DNA from 3 places in the Sporosarcina pasteurii genome. Region 1 is predicted to be linked to each of the others. Evidence: predicted binding sites of a transcription regulator. Region 1 holds the regulator's gene; each other region holds the start of a gene.
What was found. Region 1 encodes Rex, which represses fermentation and respiration genes when NADH is low (regulators of the CRP and FNR family bind a similar motif). Its sites were predicted from a motif close to TTGTGAAATATTTCACAA; they were not measured.
Positions count from the first base shown of each region.

Region 2: AB1H92_RS00675 (cytochrome C) is a predicted target of Rex. The motif match lies at 4,355-4,372, and genes of this name have one in related genera.
Region 3: AB1H92_RS05490 (poly(R)-hydroxyalkanoic acid synthase subunit PhaE) is a predicted target of Rex. The motif match lies at 4,063-4,080, and genes of this name have one in related genera.

Region 1 covers NZ_CP160452.1:2,932,208-2,938,648, forward strand. The annotation lists gene groL (chaperonin GroEL) at 1-888, opposite strand, end outside; gene groES (co-chaperone GroES) at 936-1,220, opposite strand; gene AB1H92_RS14145 (CPBP family intramembrane glutamic endopeptidase) at 1,452-2,192, shown strand; gene tatC (twin-arginine translocase subunit TatC) at 2,479-3,237, opposite strand; gene AB1H92_RS14155 (twin-arginine translocase TatA/TatE family subunit) at 3,255-3,431, opposite strand; gene AB1H92_RS14160 (redox-sensing transcriptional repressor Rex) at 3,524-4,174, opposite strand; gene AB1H92_RS14165 (ABC-F family ATP-binding cassette domain-containing protein) at 4,300-6,234, shown strand.
Region 2 covers NZ_CP160452.1:137,618-144,058, reverse strand. The annotation lists gene AB1H92_RS00695 (ABC transporter permease subunit) at 1-15, opposite strand, end outside; gene nosD (nitrous oxide reductase family maturation protein NosD) at 12-1,319, opposite strand; gene AB1H92_RS00685 (hypothetical protein) at 1,316-1,879, opposite strand; gene nosZ (Sec-dependent nitrous-oxide reductase) at 1,950-3,818, opposite strand; gene AB1H92_RS00675 (cytochrome C) at 3,837-4,271, opposite strand; gene AB1H92_RS00670 (SLC13 family permease) at 4,719-6,170, opposite strand; gene AB1H92_RS00665 (glycerate kinase) at 6,176-6,441, opposite strand, start outside.
Region 3 covers NZ_CP160452.1:1,216,138-1,222,578, reverse strand. The annotation lists gene AB1H92_RS05520 (UPF0158 family protein) at 1-236, opposite strand, end outside; gene AB1H92_RS05515 (YfiT family bacillithiol transferase) at 491-1,000, opposite strand; gene fabG (3-oxoacyl-ACP reductase FabG) at 1,148-1,891, opposite strand; gene AB1H92_RS05505 (TatD family hydrolase) at 2,108-2,896, shown strand; gene AB1H92_RS05500 (hypothetical protein) at 2,979-3,494, opposite strand; gene phaQ (poly-beta-hydroxybutyrate-responsive repressor) at 3,570-3,998, opposite strand; gene AB1H92_RS05490 (poly(R)-hydroxyalkanoic acid synthase subunit PhaE) at 4,216-4,638, shown strand; gene fabG (3-oxoacyl-[acyl-carrier-protein] reductase) at 4,873-5,655, shown strand; gene phaC (class III poly(R)-hydroxyalkanoic acid synthase subunit PhaC) at 5,747-6,441, shown strand, end outside.

The sequences.
Region 1 (6,441 bases):
TCCACCTGTTAGGATAGCGATGTCTTCAAGCATTGCTTTACGACGGTCACCGAATCCAGGTGCTTTAACCGCTACTGCGTTAAACGTTCCGCGAAGTTTGTTTACAACAAGTGTTGCAAGCGCTTCACCTTCAACGTCTTCAGCGATTAGTAAGATTGGCTTACCTTGTTGAACAACTTGCTCAAGAACTGGTAAGATTTCTTGGATGTTTGTAATCTTCTTATCTGTAATTAAAATGTAAGGGTTGTCCAATACAGCTTCCATTTTGTCTGTATCCGTTGCCATGTATGCTGATGCATAACCACGGTCAAACTCCATACCTTCAACAACGTCTAGCTCAGTTGTGAAGCCTTTTGATTCTTCAATTGTGATAACACCGTCGTTGCCAACACGCTCCATTGCATCTGCAATTAACGTACCTACTTCTTCATCACCTGAAGAAATCGCTGCAACTTGTGCAATTGACTCTTTTTCTTCAATTGGTTTAGAAATTACAGTTAGCTCTTCAATTGCTGCTGCAACTGCTTTTTCAATTCCTTTACGGATACCTACTGGGTTTGCCCCTGCAGTTACGTTTTTAAGTCCTTCGCTAATCATTGCTTGCGCTAGAACTGTAGCTGTTGTCGTTCCATCACCAGCAATTTCGTTTGTTTTAGATGCAACTTCAGAAACAAGCTTTGCACCCATATCTTCAAATTTATCTTCAAGCTCGATTTCACGAGCAATCGTTACGCCATCATTTGTAATTAATGGAGAACCAAACGCTTTCTCAAGAACAACGTTACGTCCTTTTGGTCCAAGTGTTACTTTTACTGTATTCGCTAATGTATCAACACCACGTTGCATTGCGCTACGTGCATCTTCGTTAAATTTAATTTCTTTAGCCATTTATATAATTCCCTCCTGAGTTTATACGTGTGGTTTTCGAATAAAAATTAGCCAATAATTGCTAAAACGTCAGTTTCACGTAGAATTAAATATTCGTTTCCTTCATATTTTACTTCAGTGCCGGAATACTTTGAGAAGATAATCCGATCGCCTTCTTTTACTTCTAAGTCGATACGCTGGCCGTTCTCTAGTACGCGTCCTGTACCTGCAGCGACTACTTTCCCTTCCTGCGGTTTCTCTTTAGCAGAATCTGGTAATACAATCCCACTTGACGTTTTTTCTTCAGCCTCAACCAATTCAATTACGATACGGTCACCTAATGGTTTCAACAAGTGAAACAACCTCCTCAAAATGATAATTAATATTTTAGCACTCAGTCAACTCGAGTGCTAACACAATAATCATCATAATAAACATCTAAGAATTTTGCAAGTAAAAGGCGTCCATTCAAATTCAAAAAGTTTTTATTACAAATTTTAAATCAACAAAACTATCCTCCTCTTTGCTTCCCTGCTATAAAAAGGATAAAATAACGAGAGTGATGATCGAAAGGATGTTTCAACTTGAAAAACTGGAAAATTTATCTGTATTTAATTTTGACATATATTATTATGCAATTGGCAAGTGTCGTGCTTGCAAGTCCATTAACGCAATATTTTAATGGCGATGCGGCCCTTTCTGCACAAGAAGCAAAATACCATGCTTTTGCCTGGTCTTTATTCACAACGAACTTATTAGCCGCCATTGTTTTTTACTTACTCTTCTTCCGCAAAAAGAATTTCTTTAAAATCTTTGATGGAAAACCTGCTTCAATTGGGATGACGATTGTTTGGGGAATCATTAGTTTCTTCCTTGCGCTATTTGGACAAATGCTCGCGGGCATCATTGAAATGACACTATTTGGAATCGAACCAGGTTCCGATAATACCGCACTACTTTCAGATATTGCAAAAGTATCACCCATTATTATCATCTCAATGGTCATCTTTGCACCACTTTTAGAAGAATTGATTTTCAGACGTGTATTATTCGGCGGACTATATCAAAAAACAAACTTTATTATCGCTGCAATTATTAGCGCCCTTGTCTTTGCGGTTGTCCACAACGAATTAGAACATACGCTTATTTATATGGCACCTGCACTTGTGTTCTCATTTGTTTATTACAAAACAAAGCGATTACTTGCGCCGATTATCGGGCACTTCATGATGAACGGATTCGTCGTGATTATCCAACTCAACCAAGACAAAATTATGGAACTTCAAAAACTACAACAATCTGTTATTATTAGCTTTTTCCAATAAAATGAGTTAAGTCAATTACTTCATTACTCATTTAATGAAGTAGAAATTTGTTTTCATTCATTAAAATACAGGCGTCTTCGTTGATTGGAGTGGAGGGTGGCGACTCCTGTGGAATTAGCGGGACAGGTGAGACCCCCGAAGGAGCGCCAGCGATGGAGGAGGCTCACCGCCCGCCCCACGGAAAGCGTCCACCCGGAACGGAAATCAACAGTTGCTGAATCTTCTTTTTCAAAAAAGATTTTCCCAATAAAAAACTTCCTTCTCAATCATTGGGAAGGAAGTTTTTTTATTCATTCATTTCTTCAATTTGACGCTGTTGTTCAGCCTTCAAATATTTTCGATACCCCATTCGAGAAATAAGTATGCTAATTTCATACAGTAAAAATAAGGGTACTGTCACAAATAAATGTGAAAATAAATCTGGCGGTGTAATAATAGCCGCTATGATAAATAATACGAAAAACGCATACTTTCTAACCTTAACGAGAATCGAAGGATTTAAAATACCTAATCGTGTTAAAAATAAAGTAAGTATAGGCATTTGAAAGATCAAGCCAAAAGGAATTGTAATTTGAATAAGAAAATTAAAATATTCATTAATCCCTAGCGTTTGTGTGATTTCAAGTTCATTCGCTAAAGCCATCGTGAACTTCATTATGTAAGGAAAGAGTATATAGTATGAAAATGAAATTCCGCCAAGAAATAGTAAAAATCCAAAGGGAATATAACTCAATGTCACTTTACGCTCTGTCTCATGAAGTCCTGGACTCACAAATGACCATAACTGATACGATAAAACTGGTGAAATCAGGATAAACGAGACAATCACAATGACTTTTAAATAAATCAAAATCGGATCTGTGACATTAAATGCGTTTAACGTTAAGCTTTTTGCTTCTTCAGTATACTGAAGATAGTGGATAAGCGGTTTGGCAATAAAAAAACCGCCTACTAATGCAATAACAAAGAAAACGACGATGACCATCAGCCGTTTTCTCAGCTCATCTATATGTTCAATGATCGTTAATTGTTTTTCATTTGACATCGGACTAACATCCTTATTTACTTCTTATCATCTTTATTGTTTTTCGGCTCCTCGTCATCGGTAAGTCCTTTTGTCGCGTTTTTAAATTCACGTAAAGATGAACCAAATGCTTTTCCAATTTCAGGTAACTTTTTAGGTCCAAATATAAGTAGCGCAACAACTCCGATAAGGATTAAACTTGGTACTCCTATCATGACGACACCTCCTAGTTTGAAAGAACATTTTTCGAACTATACTGTATTCTCTATACTACATGAAAAATACTTCGGATGCTATGTGTAAGCCATTACAATTGTGACTGTTTGACGTCGTTTTTCATAAAATAAACAAGTGTTTGCAATTCAACTGATAAATCAATCGTATGTACTCGAACAGAATCAGGCGCTGACAGACGTACTGGAGAAAAATTCAGAATTCCTTTAATCCCAACATCTACAAGGTCATTTGTCACATATTGAGCAACATCAGCAGGAACAGTGAGTATGGCAAGTTCAATGCCTTGTTCCTTTATTTTTTCTGTCATCTGGTCCGAATGATACACAGGAATTCCACTGTTTATCATCCCCTCTTTGGGTGTTCTCGGATCGAACGCTATGACGATACGTGTATTATGGTTTTTGTGAAAATTATACTTTAAGAAAGCGGTTCCTAAACTACCAACCCCGATAAGCGCAACATCTGTTACTTCGTCTTGATCTAACGTTTTACGAAAAAAATCAAGTAAATATTGCACGTCATATCCATACCCTTTACGACCGAGCGCGCCAAAATGCGAAAAATCTCTTCGAATTGTCGCCGCATCAATTTTCATTGCCTCGCTTAATTCGCTAGAAGATATACGCGTCTTATTAGCATTCGCGAAGTTTTGTAAAAATCGATAATAAAGGGGCAATCTTCTTGTAGTCGCTTGTGGGATTTTCCATGTCTCATCTATCATGCTAAACCTCCTCGACGTACTTCTCACCAATTCTATCGTACAAGATATGTCGATTATTGTAAAGTTGCGCATTGCACGCCACTTGCGATTCAATTAGACTATAATTGAATAGAGGTGTAAATAAAATGATCGTTTTACAAGTGAATGGTTTAACGAAGTCCTTTTCAGGATTGAATATAATAGAAAATATCCAATTAGAAGTTCGAAGCCGCGATCGCATCGCACTCGTCGGCAGAAACGGGGCAGGAAAGTCTACCCTATTAAAAATTATTGCGGGTGAAATGAGTGCCGATACAGGGGATATTATCGTCCCAAAAGATACACGAATTGGTTATCTAGAGCAGCATTCTGGTATCGATTCCCCCTTAACGATTTGGGAAGAAATGATGACTGTTTTCAAGCCGCTTCAAGAAATGGAAAAACGCATTCGTGCGCTTGAAGAAACCATGGCGAATCCTGCGGTTTACTCCAATCATGATGAATTTACGCGTGTCACAAACGAATATGATGCCTTACAAACAGAGTTTAAAAATGCCAATGGTTATCAGTACGAATCTGATACACGCTCTGTTTTACACGGGATGCGTTTTTATCAAGATGACTTTGACAAAAGTGTCAATACTTTATCAGGCGGGCAAAAGACAAGATTAGCCCTAGCAAAAATGCTTCTCAGTAAGCCGGATTTATTAATACTGGACGAGCCTACAAACCATTTAGATATCGAAACACTTAGTTGGTTAGAAAAATACTTAGTCGGGTACGAAGGTGCCCTCCTTGTCGTTTCACACGATAGATACTTTCTCGACGAAATTGTTACAATTGTATACGAAATTTCTAGAACAAAAATGACCAAATATCACGGCAATTACAGTGCCTATCTCATTGAAAAAGCACGCAATTACGAACGTGACATGAAGCAATATGAAAGAGAAATGAGTGAAAGAGCTAGGATGGAGGATTTTATCCAGAAAAACATCGCTCGTGCATCTACATCCAAAATGGCACAAAGTAGACGGAAAATGTTAGAGCGAACTGAATGGATGGAGTCCCCCGATGGAGATGAAAAGTCGGCAAGCTTTACCTTTCCAATTGGGCGTCAAAGCGGCAATGATGTGTTGGCCATTGACAATCTCGCCGTTGGTTATGAGGAAGGAGCCGTATCGAAAAATCTAGATATCCACGTGTATCGTGGGGAACGTATTGCGATCATCGGACCAAATGGTGTTGGGAAATCAACATTACTCAAAACAATCGTTAAAAAACAGCAACCTCTTGCCGGTGAAATACGGTACGGAACCAATGTACAATTTGGCTATTACGACCAGGAACAAGCATCACTTACGGGCAATAGTACCGTATTAGAAGAGCTGTGGCGTGACTGGCCGATGATGAATGAAAAAGACATTCGCGGCATACTCGGTCGTTTCCTATTTTCAGGGGACGATGTGAATAAACATGTTTCCACTTTATCGGGCGGCGAAAAAGCAAGACTAGCCCTTGCTAAATTGATGCTTCAACAATCCAATACACTCATTTTAGACGAGCCGACCAACCATTTAGACTTAGACAGTAAAGAAATCCTAGAAAATGCGCTCGATGATTTTCCTGGAACCATCCTATTTGTTTCCCATGACCGTTATTTCATTAACCGAATCGCAACAAAAGTGATTGACCTTAACGTAAATGGTGCCGTTGAATATTTAGGGGACTACGACTATTTCGTTGAAAAAAAGCAAGAACTTGCTGAAATTCAGGAAGAAAAAAAACGCCAACTTGACGATAAATCAAACACAGTTAAGCAAGTACGGGAAGAACTTGATCGAGAAGAAAAGAGACAACTTAGAAGAATCACAAGAGCCATTGAAGAGGCCGAAAAAACAATCGCTTCCCTTGATGAAAAAATCTCCGCGTTTGAAACCGAGCTTTCAAACCCAGTATACGCTGATGACCATGTAAAATTAATGGAAATTCAAGCCGAAATTGATGCATTACAGGAAAAGCATGATAGCGAAGCTGAGAATTGGCTAGATCTTCAGGAACAACTCGAAAATTTCTCTTGAAATTCAATCGTTCACTAAAAACATTTTTAGTGAACGATTTATCTTTTTTTGTCGAAATTCGTAGATCTTATACAATTTGTGCGCATTAAATCTCCACAATCTTATCCACACAGAGAATAGTGTAATTACGGTAAATCCACGATGTTACCCACACTATCCACAAAAACACATAGAGTTATACACAAAGTTATCCATTTATAACCGTGC
Region 2 (6,441 bases), 500 kb from region 1:
CCAAATGTACATCATCGCAATGCTCTCCTTCTATACACGTAAACGACTGCACTGACTAGGATAATTCCTACACCGACTCCAGTCATATTTATAGGTTTACGTTCCGACATGATGGGGTACTTATCGAATGCCATCACCTTCTGATGCGTTAATAAATCATTCGCTTTTTCATATATCGTAATAGCTGGGCTCGATAAAAATAAATAAGCCAGTTCATTTTCCTCGACTAATTCACTTAAAGATGATGAATATTCAAGCGGGTCATCTCCAATACCATTTTGATTTAAATCGAGCAGCGGCATGTTCCAGTAATTCCCTACTCCATTTTCAAACCAATCATTATTCGACTCTCCCCCGACCGTTAATGCATGCACCTTGTTGTTGTTAAATTGATTTTTAATAAATACATGCGAGGTTGAAGATGTCCACAATTCAATGCCGATTTCATTTTGGAAAAAATCGTTCCCTTCTATTCTGTTACTCGTTGATTGTTCTAAATAGAGTCCCCGCTGATTTAAGTGAAACTCATTATTTAAAACGTGAATATCACGACTTGTTTGGATAAGTAAGCCGAATGATCGGGAACCTTGGTTAAACGAGAACTTATTGTTTTCCAAATGAATATGGTCGGAATGCATAATGGCTGCACCGCCGACATTTTTGATAAAATCATTTTCCTTAAAAGAGTTATAGTTAGAATACATATAATGAAGGCCGTATCTCGTATCCGTCATCGTATTATTATCAATGAAGTTATTATGCGAGTACTCCACGTAGATTCCATCACGTGTTTTCTCTAAGTAACTATTATCAATATAGTTTTCACTAGAACGCATAATATGAATGCCATTTCCTTGCGTGCCAAGCTGATCAGCCCCGTGACCAACGACAGTGATATTAGACATTCTTGTGTTTTTGGATTTATTTAGAAAGATACCGTGGAAACTATTCGTAATTGTTAAGTTTGTTAAAATCGCATCGTTTGCCATCACCCTAACGCCAGAGTGTTCTTCTTGAGAACTTCTACTCATGCCACTTCCTGAAATCGCCAACGTATCAAGGGTAACCCCATCACTTCTAATCTCAATGACATTTCCCGTTCCATCACCTTCAATGGATGTTCCTTCTTTACCAATGACAGTAATCGGTTTTGATATTACAATATTGCCTGTATACGGTTTACCTTCCAGCTCAAGAGTACCACCGGTCGGCACTTCTTCAATTAATTGTTGCAATAAAGCCTCTTCCTTAGCACTTGCAACACTTGCAAACAGGAAGCTACAAATGACTAAAGTTAACATGAGCAATCGTTTTTTCATTTTGCACGATCCTTCCATAACGGGAAAACCAACAAGATAAACACAAGAACTAACAGATAGCCGCCAAACAAGAAGTAGCTATGTGTCACAAAGTTCGCGATTGTGTTTTCTCCAATAATTGGTGGAATGAATGGCTCCAGTTCAATAGGCGCCATTGGATCCAAGTTTGTACCAAATTCTTTTAACCAACGATACATATCCCAAATTCCAATGATGCCTCCGATAACAAATAAAGCAATTAAGCCATAAAGAAAGGATTTCCTACGCAATAGCGCAACAATTAAAATTAGCACAAAAAACGCAATGACAATATAAGGCATCCATTGTAATTCCGGAAACGACTCATTGCTGAATATAGCCATACCAATATAATGATTTAACGAATTTACAATGTCGATGTCTCCGGCGAGCGTTGATGGATAAACGATAATATCAAGTCCCTCTGGATATTGAGGCGCATAAAACTTCATGCCCCACCACGGGACAAAAAGAGTCGACACTGTGATGATTGCCGCAGTTATAAGGCTAATCACTGAAGCGTTTGAAAGATTTCTCTTCATTGGAGATCACCTCCGATTTTATAAAAAGTAAAGGGCCCATCGATGCGCCCTTTACTATGTCGAAATATCATTACTTAGGTTCTACGAGTAAATAACCGCTCATTTCTTGGTGAAGTGCTGAACAGAAGTTTGTACAGTAAATCGGATAAACGCCTGCTTTATCGGCAACAAATTCCAATGTACTTGTTTGTCCTGGTTGCACTTCAAAATTTAAGTCATATTCATTAATTCCAAATCCGTGTGTAATATCTTGGTCAAGGTCAATGTTCGTTAAGTGGAAGAAGACACGATCTCCTTCTTTAACAGTGACGGCATCAGGTCTGTCTGATTGTGCATCGAAAATAAATCTTGACCTCATGGCAATTCCGTAAACATGTACTTCATCACCTTTACGTTCAACCCGTGCATCCTCTTGCTTCCAAACGGAGTTTTCTCTGTTTTCGTCTTTTTCATAAACGGTTACTGTTTTGATTTTGTCTCGGTGTACAATTTGTGCATAGTGCGGCTCAGGATCTACCGGAACAGCCATAATATGCTCCATTTTTTCTCCCGAAATATCAATTAAATCCATAGATTCGGGATGAGATGGGCCAACGGATAAGAAATTATCCTTTGATATTTTATTTAAAGAAACGAGCCACTTGCCATCTGGAGATACAGTATCTCCTTCTGCTGCTGCCGCGTGTCCTGGCGAGAAGTAAGAAGGTGTTCGGTCGATTACTTCGCCTGTTTCTATATTCCATTTCACAATTTCAGAGGAAATGAACATCGTATTATAGGCATTCCCTTTATCGTCAAACTGTGTGTGTAACGGTCCTAATGCACCAGGAGGGTCAACTTCACGTTCCATGACACTTTCATAAGAAAGAACAGGAATCCCAAATTTCTCATCCGTAAAGTCTTCTTTTTCAATTGCTTCAAACGTCTTTTCAAATGAGAAAACAGTCATCATCGGAGCGAGTTTACCTGCAGCAATATAACGAGTTCCATCTGGCGTAACATCAACACCATGTGGTGATTTCGCTACAGGAACGGCATAAATCGCACCTTTATGGTCTCGTGGGTCAATCATTTTAGCGCCATTTACGTCATGATAATTTCCTGCCGCTACTTCTTCCTCAAGTTTCTTCCAATTAACAAGTACAATATAATCTCTGTCATTTTGAGAGGCATTTATTTCAAGATTTGTTGTTGCAAATTCCGAGTTATAGGTTGTCATAACGATCCAATCACCAGACATTTTCTTACCAGCATCTGATAAATCGTATGACCAAGGCGGCAGAACGATTTGATAAGCAAGGTCAAATTTCTTTGTTTCCTTATCAAAAGTCGTCATTGAAACAACGCCTTTATATTCTTCCTCATACTTATCCAAGTCTGCATACTTATTATCTAATGGACGAGCAAACCGAGTGGGAAGTGCAATGTATTCCGTATTCTCAGTGACAAAAACACCCGCATGGGGCCCCCCCATATTTGGCAGCGACATGATATCGACTGTAGTAAATGTGCTTAAATCAACTGCTGCAACACGGTTGTTGCCTACGTCATTTGCAAATAAAAACTCACCATCATAGTCCCCTGCCGTTTCAGATATTGCTGGGTGATGAAAATCTCCCCATGTAAAACCGCCAAGCATTTCTTTTGTTTCCTTTGAATATCCATAGCCCGTAGCAGGGTCAGGCGTAAAGATAGGTACCGTTCGGATTTTACGCATGGATGGAATTCCATAAACAAACAACTGACCTGAATGTCCTCCGGATGACATCATGTAATATTCATCGAGCTCTCCATATGGCACATAAACCTTTTCAGCCTTGGATTTTAAATCACCAGAAGCATTTTCACTTGCTTGATTAAAGTCAGCGAAAAACACAACCGCAACCAATAAACCAGCGACAATCCCTAAGACTGCCGATATAATTCGTTTCGTCGTCAATTCAATTCACCTCATTTTTTATTCTTCTGAAGCCTTTTTCAACAAATCAACAATCTCTGCACGGTCTTCATCTGAAAGCGGATTTCCCTCTATTACACCGGTCATTACCGCTGACGTAGGTTCTTTTAAAAATGAATCTAAGTCTACGCCGTGTTTACCTTCTATATCTGTGTATGAATTCGACAAATCTGGTCCTGTTATTCCGCCTTCGAGCCCTAAAGAACTAACTGCATGACAAGATAGACAACTATTCGTATTAAAGATTTCAAACTCTGCAGAAGCTTGCTCCTCTGATTGACTCTCTTCCTCTTCAACTACCTCTTTTTTCGTACTTTGCTCATTTGTTACCGCTTGCATAACTTCCGTCTTACCGCTATTAAAAAAGAAATATCCACCTGCAAAAGCTAAGACAAATGCCAACAAAAAGATCATTCCATTCGTTTTCAATTGCATACGACCTCCCTTTTCTTTAAATATGTATTTATAATACAACTTTAACATGTGGAGGTAACCATTACTATTTATCCTCAGTTGTATTCACAATTACTTCACAACTACCGGGACACATTTGTAACATTTCGGAAATATTGCAAACGATAAAAAATAGAAGTATGACGTAAATGAAGAAAGGCGAGTTTATCGACAAATGTGTGAATAACGATACAAAATAAAAAAGAGCGCTACGTACCCGCTTATCAATGGCATATTAGTAGATGATTACCATCCACTTTTCCGGTTCTGTACATGACAACATCCAAAATATACAATTACATACAATAAAAAAAGAGAATATCGACTGCATAATACTTTGTCGACACCCTCCCCTTTTATCCACTTCGTAAATTGTCATAACTATATCTCACACATTTACCTGCCACTATATAAGTAACGTCTCAGGGTTCATAATTGCATCCCTGTCCACTGCCAATAAGAAAAATAGAAAAACATGACGATTATTATATATATAGGCATTAATATCGCGCTAACCCTTAATAAATCTCTAGCATCATATGAAATTTCACCTTCCTCATAAAAGAGAAGTAATGCTTTCGAGCTGACCGGAACTGTAACACAATAGTTCATCCCTATTAAACTTAGAAAAACAACTGTTGCAGGATTAACCCCTATCGTTTCGCTAAATAATAATAAACCTGGGATAAAAACAATCGCACGTGTTGTATGTGAAGTGATATATAAATGGCTTGTCACAGTTACAAGCAAAATAATCAATACAATCAGCCATTCCGGAGCGCCTGTAAACAAATACAGTACATTGAGCATTTCTTCTTCAATCCATTTGACGATGCCTGTTTCTACTAGTACCTTTCCAAGTGCTGTTGCCGCAGCAACAAATACAATCAAATTCCAGGAGACTGAACTTATCCCTTGTTTCCAGCTAATGATTCCGAATTTCGGCATCATAATCAGGATTGCACCTATCATCGCTATAAACGCTATATCATATCCATGTATGTTTTCTGTCATCCAACCAAGAATTAAAAATAGAATTAAAATGATTGTCTTTTTCTCTTTTCCGTTCATCGACTTTTTACACTGGATTTCTTCTTCTGATTGTCTGTTTTCAACTTCCTTTAATCCGTCCTTTGGCCATAACTTCCACTTTATTACAAGAATCGAAAACAGTGTAACGACGATTGCAAATGGCACTCCCCATATAAACCACTGAATATAAGAGATGGTTTGATTAACCGTACTCTCCAGTAAACCGATTCCAATTAAATGAGAACCTGCGCCAATTAAGGTTGCTGACGTACTCATTAATATAATCACAGGTGCTATGATAGCTAACACACTTCGTTCTTTATACGAAAAACCTTGACTCAACTGATTAATAATTGGCATTGATAAAGCTGCTCGTCCAGATGTTGAGGGAACGAAAAATGCAGAAGTAAATAACACTGAACTTAATCCAAAAAGTAAATTGTTTTTCTTATTCGACCCCCTCAATATTGAGTGTGTTAATCGTTCTGCCAATCCGGACATTTTAACTGCTTCTCCAATAACAAAAGACCCTATCATAAGCCATACAACTTCTTCAGATAGTGAATCGTATAACAATTCCGGTTCTGCCGCATTCATTAAAATGATAAACACAATGAGACCAATTGCTACAAAACCCGCAGGAATTTTGGTTGCAATCCATAACGTCATAGCCGATAAAAAAGCAAATAAAGAAACTTTTGCACGGTAATCCAACGCACCAATTAGTAAGACTGCAGTCATAAATAGAAGGTGTAAACTAATAATCACTTTTGATCTTACCGTTAATTGTTGAATCCTAGTCTGAATACGAGTTTGCTTTTCCATTTTTCTTTTCATTCTCGTTTTCATTTTTATTACACGCTTTCTTTAAGTTTCATTTTTTGTGCAACATCTAAGCCAATCAAAACTTGTCGGAATACGGACTCCGTGCTTTCTTCTATCCATTTTGGTGCATTTTGTATGGCCTCTTCCAAAGAAGTCGGTTTTTGAATAATGCTGCAATATGCATCTATCCCTGCACGATAGTTTAAATCTGCCCCTTTCCCAATCGTTCCGGTAATCGCAATGACTGGGATGTTATTTTTTTTCGCAATACGCGCGACCTCCGCCGGGATTTTTC
Region 3 (6,441 bases), 1.6 Mb from region 1:
ATTAAGCGTTGGGTAACTTCTGGCTCTTGCTTTTTGGCGAAATCAACCATTAAGTCATATGCTTCAGACGAAGTCATTTGTGGAATTGGCACTAAGAATTCTCCTGTATCGTTATCATCCCTACCGATTTCCGACTCCTCTGAGATAAGAATTTCCTTTGTTTTCTGATTAAACATGTACTTTATTTCGTCATTACCATTTAAAAATGCTTCTATGAGTGCCTCTGTCACCTGCATTTTATTCACCCTTTCAAAATTATCGACACAAGGTTCCTATTCCACTTTGAACTGTTTTAAAACTAGCACTGAGGATTAGTTTTGTACACATTTGCACAATCCTATTCATGCGGATACATATAAAGGAAAGGATTTATTGCGTCTCGGTAAATAATCGATGAAATACAGGTGCTAAACATAAGCAAACCAAAAATCGCCAGGCTTTAAAACAATGTTAACATCGTTTTGAAACCTGGCACCAATTTATAATAGATTTACTTGGATAATGCAATTTTTATATGCGCTAAGTGGTGCTCTTCGTGCCAAGCTAATTTTGCAACTTTTGTTGCAACGGTGATCTTACCATTTTTCTGGTGAGTAAAATATCGATTTAATTGCTCCTCAGATAAATGATTTCCTAAAGATACGACGCGCTCATTTATACCTTCAAGCATTCTAATAGAGCTTTCTACAGGTAGTTTGGTATCTGGCTGAACCGCCCACTGATCTTGATCAAAATCTGGTACAGTTGGATTCTCATCTGTTAGAGCCATTTTCAATCGTTGATACATGTTCAACTGGGAATCTGCAATGTGATGAACCAGTTGACGAACGGTCCAGCTGCCGGCACGATAAGTTTTATTCAATTCCTCTTCATTTAATGAATCAACAATGTCTCTTAATCGAGACGTGTAAGATTGGATTTCCTCCAGCCACTCTTGAACATTTTCTACTGTTACTTTTTCTGGAACTTGTAATGTCCCGATTGGAAATTTCACATCCATCTATCTTTCCCCCTCTTCCCTGTCTATTCTTTTCTATTATACCATGAATGCTAAATTGACTGTTTGTATGTCCTTCGAGAGTATCTTCGCACAAAAAAGCCCATTCATGCCTAGTAGAATGAGCCTTTCAATCTAATCCATATAGATTTACATTGTAATCGCGCCGTCTACATGCAGGACATGACCATGAACATACGACGCCTCGTCAGAAGCTAAAAACAAATAAGCATTTGCAATGTCATCAGGTGTTCCTAATCTTTGTAGAGGAACCATTGCATTCATCTTTTCAACAACGTTTTCAGGCATGGCCTCAACCATCGCAGTGAGCGTGAAACCTGGTGCGACAGCATTCACATTAATGCCTTTCCGCCCTAATTCTTTTGCCCAAGTTTTTGTCATGCCGACAACAGCCGCTTTTGAAGCCGCATAATTCGTTTGACCGAAGTTTCCATAAATTCCGCTTACAGATGAACTGGTAATGATTTTGCCTTTACCCTTTTCAATCATATGGGCAGCGACTTCTTGTGTACAATTGAAAACGCCATTTATATTCACATTTAATACATCTTGGAAATTTGCTTCTGTCATTTTCGTGAGCGTTGCATCTCTCGTAATTCCCGCGTTGTTAATTAAAATATCTACTGTTCCGAACTGATTAATCACCTTTTCAACCATTTGCTGAACACTTTCCTGATCACTTACATCTACTTGCACAAAGAGAACATTCTCTGAATTTAACTCGTTCACAAGCTCAGCGCCGGCCTTTTCATCAAAATCGCCAATGACGACTTTTGCTCCTTCTTCTAAAAACCGTTTAACCGTCGCTTTTCCAATTCCATTTGCTCCACCGGTAATAATCGCCACTTGACTTTCCAATCTCCTATTCCCCATTCGTTCTCAACTCCTTTTGTTTTTTGTATTCCATCCCTTTGGTTGCCCTTCCACTTCAGAAGAGACTGTTCGTAAGTTTCGCTCTACTAATTAGTATAATACTAACCTTGAGAATCAATACCTAAATTTATAAGGTTCTTTATGCGCTATAATTAAATGAGATACCCAGGTTTTGATAACACAAAACTAATTACTCAATTAAAGGTGGCGAATATATTGAGAAAAATCATCGATGCGCATATGCATTTAGATCAGTATTCTGATCTGGATATAAGAAGGATCATCACTGATTTGGACCGGATCCAATGTACAAATGTTATTTCCGTTTCCTCTCACTTGGATTCTTGCCGCACCAATTTAGCACTTTCCCAAAAGTTTGAACAGGTAAAGCCAGCGTTTGGTTTACACCCTGAACAGGAACTTCCGTCTGACACTGAGATTGAAACCTTATTTTCATGGATTGCAGACCAACATAAAGAGATGGTTGCGATTGGCGAAGTTGGACTTCCCTATTATTTAAGAAGTGAAATGAACAATGACGCGCGATTTCCGATTGAAGGATATATTGAAGTACTTGAACAATTTATCAAGTATGCTAAAAAATGGGATAAACCCATTATTCTCCATGCCATCTATGATGATGCGCCAATTGTCTGTAACCTACTTGAAATGCACTCGATTGAAAAAGCACACTTCCATTGGTTTAAAGGGAATACAGCTACAACTCAACGTATCATGGATAACGGTTATTACATCTCTGTTACCCCAGACGTTTTATATGAAACGGAAATTCAAACACTCGTGAGGCAATGCCCGCTAGAACAAATGATGGTAGAAACGGACGGACCCTGGCAGTTCAAAGGAAAGTTTGATGGACAAATGACACATCCAAAGATGATTCACGCCTCCGTATCTATGATTTCGCAGATAAAAGAAGTCTATCTTGCAGAAACATATCGTACCTTGCATAATAATACGTTTGAATTTTACAAGCTGGATAAGTGAATGATTCCAATCTTTATTCAAGAAGAAATTCACCTAACAAAAACCGTGCAATCCATTCGATTGCACGGTATCTTGCTTTTCTTCAAACAGACACAGTCTCCAAAATCCCTTTATGTGTCTTTTTTACTTGTTCAGCCAGCCCCTCAATTTGCTTAATGGCTTCATCACGGCCTTTGTCTTGTTGTTGCTTCGCCTCTTTTATAGTTGCTTCTAACTGGTCTTGCGTCTCTGAAAACAGTTCTAATAATGAATGGCTAGGATTCCAAGAAAGCGCCAACGCTTTTTCATTAATTTCCTTTACAGCCGATAGCCAGCTAGATGATAATTCACTTTGGTTCTTTTCTGCTGATTTTACGGTACCTTCGAGCTTTTCATTCCACTCCTCTGCCATCTTTTTAGACTCACTTTCTGCAGTGTACAAAGATTTACGTGCAGCTTCTAACAAATCTCTTTGATAAGCTAATACTTCCAATGATTTTTTCTCAATATCATTTTGAATGCCCTGAAGTGATTTAAAGCTGTTTAACCAGCTATCCCAAATCGCTTCTACCCCGTTTACTGCTTGTTGCTGTGTGTTCTCCACTACTTTTTTCGTCATGTGAAATCCTCCCTTTATCGTTTTCCATGAGACATGGAATTTATGTTGAATGCAAAAATTGCATATCACCCAAAACTATTTGTCTTCCTGGTCTTCCTTTTCCCCTTTTGAAAAAAGACTATACGGCGAGAGAAACGGATTGTATAGCGAAAAAAACTGATCAAGCATTTTTTGATACTGGCCTAATGACTTCGCCCATATATCTAAATATTGTTCCCCTGCTTCTGTAATCGAATAAATTCGCTTTGCTGGTCCACTTGACGTTGTGTCCCAAGTAGATGAAACTAAATTATCTTTTTCAAGCTGTCTTAAAATACGATAAAAATTCCCTTGATCGATAGATTGAATGCCAAACTGTGTAATCTTCTCCATTAACTCATAGCCATGTGTATTCCAGTCACGTAAGTGCAGCAGCGTAATCGGAATCAGAAAGTTTCTCGGCGTTCCTAAATTTTGCTGCTTCTCTTTTTTCGTTTCATCTTTTTTTGAACTCAATTTATTCACCACCTCAATGACCGTTTAATTCATCTATATGTAATTTACACCTATATGGTTTTAATGTCAACTATTATAAAACATTTCAAAAACGGTCGAATTGTCGAATTTTGTAGATATATATGCTTATTTGATGAATTGTTAGCCCTTTTTAAGTATTCCAAATTTTCATAGTTAGCGTTACAATTAATGTTGATGCTTATGCTAGGAAAGGAGATGAAGTTTCATGTCGCAAACATTACCTATCGATCCGTTTAAGATTTGGAAAGATATTTATGATAAAACGGAAAACGCTTGGAATGATGCAATTCAAGAGTCACTTGGTAAAGAGTCTTTTTCCGAAGGATTGGGACAGACTTTAAATAGCTACTTACAATATCAGGAGTTTATTACGAAAACAGCAGAGTCCTATTTGACACAATTCAATATGCCTTCGCGCGATGAAGTCGCAAATGTCGCATCACTTGTGATAAATACGGAAAACAAAATTGATAATCTAGAGGACCAGCTTGAGGAGCTTGTGGAAGAAAACAAAAAAGAAATCAATTCTCTTAAAAGAACGATTTCCAATTTAGACAAAAAACTCGATCGTATTCTTGCTGAAGTTGAGAAAAATGAAAAAACTGGGACTCCTGCTAAAAAGAAATAAAAGTAAGAGATAACTTTTTTCAGAAACAAAAGCGTAAGTGCCTTAATCTTAGGGGGAGATAGCAGTCTAAAGCCGCCACGTTCTATTGGTACCTTAGTTTCTGTAAAGTTCAAAGAAATTAAGGCAAATCGAGCCCTACGCTATTCGATTGGCAACGACTGCAACAGTCCAGGATCTTTTAGTTTCCTGTACAGCAATCAAGCACTTTAAAACAACATAGGGGTGGATGACATAATGACAGTTCTAGACGTAGTAGCAGCGGAGAATAAAACAATTGTTAAACCATTAGAAGGAAAAGTTGCAATTGTGACAGGCGGTTCTCGTGGAATCGGCGCAGCGATTGCAAGAGAATTAGCAGATAAGGGCGCACACGTAGCAATTAATTATCAATCCCGTTCAGATGCAGCAGATGAAGTGATCAAAGATATCGAAGAAAATGAAGGCTCTGCTATTGCAGTAAAAGCAGACGTTTCAAACTCACAAGATATCGCGGATCTTATTGAAGAAGTGAAAAACAAATACGGTAAAATTGATATTCTCGTAAATAACGCTGGGATTACAAGAGATCGTACATTCCGCAGACTTTCAGAAGAAGAGTGGAATGAAGTGATTAATGTAAACTTAAACAGCGTTTACAATACAACTTCTGCAGTGATTAATCATATGCTTGAGCAAAAATCGGGACGAGTCATTAACATCAGCTCCATCATCGGCCAGGCTGGCGGTTTCGGACAAACGAACTACGCTGCTGCGAAAGCGGGAATGATTGGTTTTACTAAATCACTAGCATTGGAAACTGCACGGAATGGCATTACAGTAAACGCAGTTTGCCCAGGCTTCATTGGCACTGAGATGGTTCAAGCAATGCCGGAAGACGTATTGTCAAAAGTAGTTGCCAAGGTGCCAATGCAACGTCTTGGAACACCGGAAGAAATTGCTGAAGCTGTAGTATTTCTAGCGCAAGCGGACTATATTACAGGTCAGACAATCAATGTAAACGGCGGTCTATACATGTAATCATCACCATACATTGTAGCAAGGTGCTTCCAGCATTGGGAGCGCCATGTTTCGTTATGCAAAGTTTAAAGAGGGGGATTCGTGAGAAATGATTTATACAAGTATGAAGGATTTAGAAAACTGGGTCGACAAATTACCTGATGAATATAAAAGCAACTATAACCGCCTGAAACGATTTTCGGAAGTATTAACTACTGAACCGGAGCCACTTGTTGGACAAACGCCTAAAGAAGTCATTTGGACAAAAAATAAATCGAAGCTGTATCGTTATCAACCTGCGATTAAGAAAACGAATAAAGTGCCAATCCTTATGGTTTACGCCTTGATCAATAAGCCATATATTTTGGATTTAGCACCAGGCAATAGCCTTATCGAGTATTTGACAAACCAAGGACATGACGTCTATTTATTGGATTGGGGTACTGCGGGCTATGAAGACCGTCACATGAAACTAGAAGATTACATCATGGATTACATTCCACGTGCCACAAAAAAAGTGTTACAAACTTCAAATGCGAAGGAATTAAGCGTGCTTGGCTACTGCATGGGCGGGACGATGACGTCAATCTTTGCAGCACTCCATCCAGAGCTGCCAATTCGTAACTTGATTTTTATGACGAGTCCATTTGATTTCGCAGATGCTGGTCACTATACGAATTGGTTAGACAAAAGGTATTTCAATTTAGACAAATTAGTAGATACAATGGGCAATATTACACCTGAATTCATTGATTTTGGAAACAAATTGCTTAACCCAATTCAAAACTTCTACGGCCCGTACGTTAG